DNA from 3 places in the Pectobacterium actinidiae genome. Region 1 is predicted to be linked to each of the others. Evidence: predicted binding sites of a transcription regulator. Region 1 holds the regulator's gene; each other region holds the start of a gene.
What was found. Region 1 encodes CRP, which controls carbon source genes, mostly activating them, when cyclic AMP is high. Its sites were predicted from a motif close to ATGTGANNNNNNTCACAT; they were not measured.
Positions count from the first base shown of each region.

Region 1 (3,288 bases):
TGCGCTGGTGAATGCATTGCAACAGCAGGGTGAAAAGCTGTGGCACACCAGCAATATCTTCACCAACGAACCTGCGCTACGCCTCGCCAGCAAATTGATTGATGCCACTTTTGCCGACCGCGTGTTCTTTGTTAATTCCGGTGCTGAGGCTAACGAAGCTGCCTTTAAGCTGGCGCGCCACTATGCGGTTAAACGCCATAGTCCGTATAAAACCAAGATCATCGCTTTCTATAATGCGTTTCATGGCCGGACGCTGTTCACCGTCTCGGTTGGCGGACAGCCTAAATATGCCGATGGTTTCGGGCCTAAGCCTGCGGATATTGTCCATGTTCCCTTCAACGATCTGGCGGCGGTCAAAGCGGTGATGGACGATCACACCTGTGCAGTCGTGCTGGAGCCGATTCAGGGTGAGGGTGGTATTACGCCTGCGACGCCTGAATTTTTACAAGGCGTGCGCGATCTGTGCGATCAGCATAAGGCGCTGCTGGTGTTTGATGAAGTACAGAGCGGGATGGGACGTACCGGTAAATTATTCAGCTACATGCACTATGGCATCACGCCGGATATTCTCACGACCGCGAAAGCGCTGGGTGGCGGCTTCCCGATTAGTGCAATGCTGACGACGGAAGAGATCGCATCGGCCATGACGGTTGGGGTACACGGCACCACTTATGGCGGTAATCCGTTGGCTTGTGCCGTAGCGGAAGCGGCGCTGGATATCATTAACACGCCGGAAGTGTTATCAGGCGTGGCGGATCGTCACGATCGGTTTGTCAGTGAGCTTGAGAAAATCAATCAGCAGTACGGCGTATTCGAACAGGTTCGCGGTATGGGGCTGCTGCTGGGTGCAGAACTGAAACCGCAGTGGCATGGCCGTGCGGGTGAGTTTCTGGCCGCAGCAACGGCTCAGGGGTTGATGGTTCTGATGGCTGGGCCTAACGTGATCCGTTTTGTACCCTCGTTGATCATTGATGAAGACGATATTGCGCAGGGGATGGAGAAATTCGCCAACGCCGTCGCGCAGGTCGTTAAGACAGCAAACTGATTAGACATAAAAAACGTAGGGAACGTTTTAACGTTGCGTTAGCAACGACCCGAAAGGGGGCGGCCAGGGATGGCATGCCATAAAAAAAGCGTGAGGCCGAGGCTTCACGCTTTTTTATTGGTAGGGTACAGCGACAGCGGGTTAGCGAGTGCCGTAAACGACAATCGTTTTACCGTGTGCAGAGATCAGGTTCTGGTCTTCTAACATTTTCAGAATGCGACCCACGGTTTCACGCGAGCAGCCAACGATTTGCCCAATTTCCTGACGGGTAATTTTAATTTGCATGCCATCTGGATGCGTCATGGCATCAGGTTGTTTGGCCAGGTTGAGTAGGGTTTGAGCAATACGGCCAGTCACATCAAGGAAGGCGAGGTTGCCGACTTTCTCAGAGGTAACTTGAAGTCTGCTTGCCATTTGGGCTGACAGACGCATGAGGATATCCGGGTTAACCTGGATGAGCTGGCGGAATTTTTTATAGGAAATTTCAGCCACTTCACAGGCGGTTTTTGCCCGAACCCAGGCGCTACGCTCCTGACCTTCTTCAAACAGGCCTAGCTCGCCGATAAAATCGCCCTGATTGAGGTAGGAGAGGATCATCTCCTTGCCTTCTTCATCTTTGATTAGCACTGCGACAGAGCCTTTCACGATGTAGTAAAGCGTTTCTGCTTTTTCACCTTGGTGAATAAGCGTGCTCTTCGATGGATACTTGTGGATATGACAATGGGAAAGGAACCATTCGAGAGTTGGGTCTGTTTGCGGTTTGCCGAGAACCATTCGCTATCATCCTCTGTTGTAATTCACTGCGCAAATTACAGGGGTCAGAGTTCCCTGTACGGCGTGTTTAACTGCTAAAAAATAAAATTCAGTCTAGGCAGAATGACGTCAGGGAATATACTGGAACCACTGTACCCTTGATTTTCCGGTTGCTGCCTTGCCGCATCGTAAACGTGGCTGGGTATATCTGGCCACGTAATCATCTTCTTCGTTTCTGGGTTTGTCCAGAAAAGGTCTATTCTATTTTCGTTTTAACACAGCTTTAAGGATGTGTCTTGTGTTGTCTCGCTTCAGCATGACAAAGCTCTGATTAACGCTGGTTTTTGTACAGTAACGATATAAATTTTCAAAAAATTTTTAGTGGAGAGGCATCATGCAGGCTCGGGTAAAATGGGTTGAAGGCTTAACGTTTTTGGGCGAATCCGCATCAGGGCATCAGATTTTGATGGACGGCAATTCTGGCGATAAAGCGCCCAGTCCGATGGAAATGGTATTGATGTCCGTAGGAGGATGCAGTGCGATTGACGTGGTGTCGATTCTACAAAAAGGTCGCAACGATGTGGCGGATTGTGAGGTGAAATTAACGTCAGAGCGTCGGTCTGACGCGCCGCGTTTATTTACCCACATCAATCTGCATTTTATCGTGACGGGAAAAGGACTGACCGATAACGTTGTCGAACGAGCCGTCGCCCTGTCGGCGGAAAAGTACTGTTCTGTGGCATTGATGCTGGGTAAAGCCGTTGAGGTGACGCACAGTCACGAAATTCGGGTGCTGGCTTAATCGCTTTCTCTGGGCACGACGCTGCCGTGCCCGGTTTTGCTTATTCGATCGTTTTCCCTTCTATCAGCCGCTGCACCAGCGGTGCCATGATTAATTCCATCGCCAAGCCCATCTTCCCGCCGGGAACGACCAGCGTGTTGATGTGGGAGATAAATGACCCCTGCAACATGGCGAGCAGATAGGGATAATCAATATTATCCAGCCCCTGAAAATGAATCACCACGAAGCTTTCGTCCAGTGAGGGAATCGACTTGGCGGCGAACGGGTTGGAGGTGTCCACGGTGGGCACGCGCTGGAAATTGATGTGTGTGCGAGAGAACTGTGGCGTGATATAGGTGATGTAGTCTTCCATCGAGCGGACGACCGAATCCATCACCGCTTCACGCGAGTGGCCGCGCTCATTGACGTCACGAATCAGCTTTTGAATCCATTCCAGGTTGACGATTGGCACCACGCCGACGAGCAAATCGACATGCTGTGCCACGTCGTTTTGCTCGGTGACCACGCCGCCGTGCAGCCCTTCATAGAACAGGATGTCAGTGGGTTCCGGCATCGGTTCCCACGGCGTGAACGTCCCAGGAACCTGATTATAGGGAATCGCTTCATCGTAGGTATGCAGATATTTACGCGTCTGACCGCGCCCGTGCAGGCCATATTCGATAAACGACTGTTCCAGCAGGCTGAAATC
Region 1 is NZ_JRMH01000002.1:53,175-56,462, reverse strand. It holds gene argD (bifunctional acetylornithine/succinyldiaminopimelate transaminase) at 1-1,045, shown strand, start outside; gene crp (cAMP-activated global transcriptional regulator CRP) at 1,187-1,819, opposite strand; gene KKH3_RS17850 (OsmC family protein) at 2,193-2,600, shown strand; gene KKH3_RS17845 (phosphoribulokinase) at 2,641-3,288, opposite strand, start outside.

Region 2 (3,288 bases), on a different contig from region 1:
GCTTACCGATTGGAATCCCCATCCCGCCGATACCCTGGTCACCCAGACCCAGAATACGCTCACCGTCGGTCACAACGATGACTTTCACGTTCTGCTTGGTGGCGTTTTGCAGCATATCGTCGATATGTGCGCGGTTAGGGTAGGAGATAAACAGGCCACGAGCGCGACGATAGATATCGGAGAAATGTTCACAGGCTTCGCCAACGGTCGGGGTGTAGATGATCGGCATCATCTCACTGAGGTGACCGTCCAACAGGCGATAGAACAGCGTCTCGTTGGTATCCTGAATGTTGCGTAGGTAAACGTGTTTTTCAATATCGTGTTTGAATTCCTGATACTGACGCCAGGCGCGTTCTGCCTGTTCTTCGATGGTTTCGACGGCTTCAGGCAGCAGACCATGCAGGTTAAAGTTAGCGCGTTCTTCTTCGGTAAACGCACTGCCTTTATTCAGCAGGGGAAATTCAAGCAATATTGGGCCAGCGTAGGGAATATGGAGAGGTCGTTTGCTTTCGTATTCTAATTCCATGACTTTTTACTCTTCGGATAACAGAAAAAAACTCAGGTGTTGTCGATAAAAACTGTTGCGGATCTTAAATTACCCAGAAAATATGTACAGAAATTGTTAATTAAAATAGTTACAGATGGCTTGCATCTTAGTGGAAATGCAGGCTTTATCGATTCACCTCTCGTTTTTCACGCTTCCCTGTGCTGAAATCGTGCGCTCACCTCTGCCGTTATTCCCCAATAAAGTGATGTTCAATGTCGGTGCAGCCTAATTCGGCCAGCATAATTTGCGAAATAGCCCAGTGGCTGACAACCGCATTGCGACGCTCAACGACGGCCGCGTGTTTAATGGTGCACGGATCGTCGCCGGCAAGGTTCATCAGATTCAGTGCGATTTGCAAAGGCGGCAGGCTAGGATTAAATGCCGCATTTTCTGCGTAGCGTCCGGTATAAATGTTGCCGCTTACGGTTTCCAGCGCAATGCCGCTGATCGCCTTGCTATAGGGCGCGTGGCTACGGTTGGCGGCATCCAGTCCCAGACGTGCCAGCACGCCCACATTGTGTAAGGTCGCACCGTGGTTGACGGCATCCATTAATAAGGTATCAATTTGTAGATCGACAGGGCCAAAAGCATCCGGCAGATAGTGGCTGAGCAGTGCAGGCTGGCGACCCGGCAACTGAATGCGTAGCGACGCCGCATTGCGCAACTCATTCATAAACTGGCGACAGTGGCCGCACGGCGTGTAGTTCACGGTCACGGTTCGCAAGCCATGCTCATTGCGTAGCCACGCATGGCTGATGGCGCTTTGTTCGGCATGCACCGTTTGCTGTAGCTGAACGGCACTGAACTCCATGTTGGCACCAAAGTAGAAATTGCCGCTAAGCCCTTGTGCAATCGCGCCAACCTGAAAATTCGAGATCGGCGCTTTGGCGTAGGTGGCCGCCAGCGGTAATAGCGCAAAGGCCAACGCGTCGGCGTCTAACTGGCTGGCTTCACAGACGGCATTCACGTCGTCAGCGGTTAGCATGGCGGCGAAATCCGGTTTATCGATCAAGGGACCGATCGCAGCTTGCAGACTGTCAGGGAGTTGCTGGAAGGCGTTTTCAAATCGTGGGTGCATGTTGGCGTACTCTTTTTACCCGTCAATGACATCATGTTAGTAGCAGAGTAGCAATAATTTGTGATCAAAATCTCTTTGTTGAATGAAAGGAATGCAAATTAACTGCTAAATGCGAGATGAATCTCAATTTTATAGCGGACGATGCAAGGTACGCACCGTCCCCGCGAGATTCAGCCAACGACATGCAAGAGTAGAGGGAAGACTAACGGCGCAATCAGCGACGTGATGATTCCGCAGATGACCAGCGCCAGCGAACTGAATGCGCCTTCCTGATAATCAACTTCTGCACAGCGTGCCGTACCGAGCGCGTGCGAAGCGGTGCCCATCGACAGCCCACGTGCGGCTTTGGTTTTGATTCCGACGCGGTTGAACAGGCTGTGGCCTAAGACCGCGCCGAGAATACCGACAAAAATCACGCAGACGGCGCTGATAGCTGGGATCCCGCCAATAGAACTGGCAACGGCCATCGCAATCGGTGTGGTGACGGATTTAGGCAGCACCGAGGCGGCTATTTCTGGCGATGCGCCCATCCACAGCGCTACCAGCGTGCCGGAGATAATGGCGGTTAGGCTACCGATGAAGCATACGCTGATGATTGACTTCCAGCGCGCGCGAATTTGATGCAACTGTTCGTAAAGCGGGAATGCCAGCGCGACCACCGCGGGTTGCAGCAGGTCGTTAAGGACTTTGCTGCCCTGAAAATAGTGCTCGTAGGGAATCTTCAATACCAACAGCAGCGGAATAATAATCGCCATCGACACCAGCAGTGGGTTCAACAGTGAAATTCTGGTCAGTACGGCCAGTTTGCGCGCGGCGAAAAAGACTATCAGAGTGAGGGGCAGTGACCACCACAAATAGCTGAACATTATTCGTTATCCTTCGGCGGCGTGCGATCGCCAGCCACGGCTCGTTCACGCTGCATTATCTGGGTACTGAAACCCACAACCAACATCACAATAAAGGTACTGATCAGGCAGGAAACCACGATGGGGCCAAACTGTTGGCTGACCAGCTCGTAATAATTCATCACCCCGACGCCGATAGGGACGAACAGCAGCGCCATGTGACGAATAAGCAGATGGCAGCCCGGTTTGACCCACTGTGCGGGCAGAATTTGCGAGGTAAGCAGGGTGAACAAGACCAGCATGCCGATGATACTGCCGGGGATAGTGAACGGAAGTAACGCGGATACCGCATTGCCTGCCAGCAGGCAGAGATAAATCAATGCGAAAGCGCGTAAATACTGCCAGCAAACGATGAACGTATTACGCATGGGAAATTCCTGATTAGCATAGAGCATTATCATAACGCTAATGGAATTGACGTGCCATAGATCACGAATTTTGTTGGGAAGGGAAGGCAAATCCGTCTAAAAGATGAGCGATAGTTGTCCGGTCCGACAGAAATCGAGAAGCCGATGGAATAAATTCGGTTCAACCCCGCGCCAGTGTGGGCGTCGGCGTTGAACCGGAAATGATCGAGACGACAGGCGTGTTATTTTACGTCTACGCTCCACTTGGTGATGTCAATCTGCCCATCACCACCAAAGATCTCAGTGCCAAACTCAACGCTGCTGATATATTTTGCATTACTCATCCATTTCTTGGTTCCCACCAAATAGTTGGTGAAATGGCGAATATTGAGTGACGCACTATTGGTATTG
Region 2 is NZ_JRMH01000001.1:1,659,378-1,662,665, forward strand. It holds gene KKH3_RS06835 (NAD-dependent malic enzyme) at 1-526, opposite strand, end outside; gene cdd (cytidine deaminase) at 735-1,625, opposite strand; gene KKH3_RS06845 (CidB/LrgB family autolysis modulator) at 1,796-2,491, opposite strand; gene KKH3_RS06850 (CidA/LrgA family protein) at 2,491-2,898, opposite strand; gene KKH3_RS06855 (GH12 family glycosyl hydrolase domain-containing protein) at 3,120-3,288, opposite strand, start outside.
Region 2: the regulator CRP is predicted to act here: its motif matches at 1,684-1,701, upstream of cdd (cytidine deaminase).

Region 3 (3,288 bases), on a different contig from region 1:
GTCATTCCTACGATATAACCGATAGCAATTGGGGTCACGATACCGGAGATATTGCCAAACATATTAAACAGGCCGCCACTCAGACCGCTGATTTCTTTTGGTGCGGTATCTGCCATGACTGCCCAGCCTAGTGCACCAATCCCTTTACCGAAGAATGCCAGCGACATGAATGCAATAACCACCCATTCTGTCGAAACATAGTTACAAATCACCATCGACATAGAAAGCAACATACCAAGGACAATCGGCGTCTTACGGGCGAAAGTCAGGGAATTGGTACGACGCATTAGATAATCAGAAATCACACCGCCCAATACCCCGCCCACAAAACCACAGATTGCAGGGACAGATGCGACAAAACCAGCCTTCAGAATTGACATGCCTCTAGCCTGAACCAGATAAACAGGGAACCAGGTAATGAAGAAGTAAGTCAGAGCGTTAATACAATATTGCCCCAGATAAATACCAACCATCATCCGTGAAGTAAGCAACTGTTTAATCTGGGACCATTTTTCTTCTGCTGGCACCTTAGCCTTGCTAGCAGCCGCATCCATATTGATCAGTGCGCCACCCGCTTCGATATAATCCAGTTCCGCCTGATTCACTCCTGGGTGATCTTTCGGATCGTGGATCACTTTCAGCCAGACGAAGCTGAGGATGATACCTAACCCGCCCATGAACCAGAACACATGCGCCCAACCCACAGCATGCACCAACCATCCCATGATAGGAGCGAAAATCACCGTCGCAAAATATTGCGCCGAGTTAAAAATCGCTACGGCAGTACCACGTTCCTGTGCAGGGAACCAGGCGGCGACGATACGGCTGTTGCCAGGGAAAGAAGGCGACTCACAAATCCCCACCATAAAGCGCAATAAGAATAGCGAAATGATAATAGATGACGTCGTAGGAAAGAGATCAACGAACCCTTGTAACAACGTAAAGAGTGACCAGGTAAAAATACTCCAGAAGTAGACGCGTTTGGAACCAAAGCGATCAAGCAGCCACCCACCTGGGATTTGACCAATAACATAAGCCCAGGAAAATGCGGAGAAGATATACCCCATACCGACAGCATCCAGGCCAATATCTTTTGACATGGCGGAGCCCGCTATCGAGATAGTGGCGCGGTCGCCATAGTTAAATGACGTGACAATAAACAACATCACGACAATCCAGTAGCGGGCGTTTGTTCTCTTTTGTATCGCGCCAGCTGCTGAGCTTACTGTATTCATGATGAACTCCTGCTTCAATCGCGGTTCGCTCATTCATTCCGAATAACAGATAACGGTGTAGGGTTATCAGAATGAAGATCAGTGGATTATTTAGGGTATAGTTAACATTCCCATTTTTATTTTTTGCGAATAGCCAGGCTATATAGCATCAGAGTAATTAGCTGACATCTTCAACTCGCAGGAACATTATAATTTTTACCCACTGACTGCTCACTAGATAAAAGCACAACATTAAAAATGTCCTTTTGAATATGTTGGTGCACTTGCCCTATATAGTGCGAGGTGTTTCACGAAAAACACCGCTATTCTCTTTTTACATTCATACACATTATTTTCATTTCTGACTTAAAAACCGCGCACAGGAAGAATGTGATCAAACTCACCAAAATTTGGTTCTTCGCCTGATAAATCGAAAACAATAAGCGCCTGCTTAGGTCAATTGCATAATGTACGAGAAGGGAACCTCACGTATACTCATTAGCGAGCAATGAAGTAATAGCGTGGTAATCGTTACCACCGTGTTTCTGATAAACCAATAATAAAGGCTTGCATCATGTCAGATAAATCAGAAAGTAATGCTGCACAAGAGCAGCCACTTTATATTAAGGTCCACGATTCTGATAATGTTGCCATTGTTGTTAATAATAATGGCTTACGTGCCGGAACCCGTTTTAATGATGATCTGGAATTAATTGAGCATGTTCCGCAAGGCCACAAAGTGGCTCTTGTGGATATCGCCAAATCAGGCGCAATCATCCGCTATGGTGAAATTATTGGGTATGCGCTGCGCGATATAGCCAAAGGAAGCTGGATCGATGAATCTCTGGTCGAGTTACCTCAGGCTCCCGCACTGGAAACCCTGCCACTAGCAACCAAAATCCCCCCCGCGCTTCCTGCGTTGGAAGGGTACACCTTTGAAGGTTACCGCAACGCCGATGGCAGCGTAGGTACGAAAAACCTGTTGGGCATCAGCACCAGCGTGCACTGTGTCGCAGGCGTCGTGGACTATGTCGTCAAAATTATCGAGCGTGATTTATTACCGAGATATCCCAATGTCGATGGCGTGGTCGCGCTCAATCATCTCTATGGCTGTGGCGTAGCAATCAATGCCCCTGCGGCGGTGGTTCCCATCCGAACCATTCATAATCTGGCGCTGAACCCGAATTTTGGCGGCGAGATACTGGTAGTCGGTCTGGGCTGTGAAAAATTGCAACCGGAGCGTCTGCTGGAAGGGACGTCTGATGTACAAGCCATCTCCCTTGACGACACCAGCATTGTCCGCTTGCAGGATGAGCACCACGTTGGTTTCAGATCGATGGTGGATGATATTCTGACGATGGCAGACAAGCATCTGCAACGGTTGAACAAACGCCAGCGTGAAACCTGTCCGGCCTCTGAGCTGGTTGTCGGCATGCAGTGCGGTGGTAGCGATGCGTTCTCCGGCGTCACCGCGAACCCAGCCGTTGGTTTTGCATCTGACCTGTTGGTACGCTGCGGTGCGACCGTCATGTTCTCCGAAGTGACCGAAGTGCGCGACGCCATCCATCTGTTAACGCCGCGCGTCATCAATGAGGAAGTCGGTAAACGCCTGTTGGAAGAAATGGCCTGGTACGATAACTACCTCGACAGCGGCCAGACCGATCGTAGCGCCAACCCATCACCGGGCAACAAAAAGGGTGGCCTCGCGAACGTGGTGGAAAAAGCGCTCGGCTCCATCGCCAAATCCGGTACCAGCGCGATTGTCGAAGTCCTGTCCCCCGGTCAGCGTCCAACCAAACGTGGGCTGATTTACGCCGCAACGCCAGCCAGTGATTTCGTGTGCGGCACTCAGCAGCTTGCTTCTGGTATCACCGTGCAGGTCTTCACCACCGGTCGTGGTACACCCTATGGTCTACTGGCAGTACCCGTAATCAAAATGGCAACCCGTACCGCATTGGCAAACCGCTGGCACGATCTGATGGATATTGATGCTGGTACTATTGCGACCGGAGAGGCCACGATCGAAGACGTAGGCTGGCAGCTTTTCCGCTTTATTTTGGATATCGCCAGCGGC
Region 3 is NZ_JRMH01000001.1:3,636,229-3,639,516, forward strand. It holds gene KKH3_RS15675 (MFS transporter) at 1-1,235, opposite strand, end outside; gene garD (galactarate dehydratase) at 1,789-3,288, shown strand, end outside.
Region 3: the regulator CRP is predicted to act here: its motif matches at 1,603-1,620, upstream of garD (galactarate dehydratase).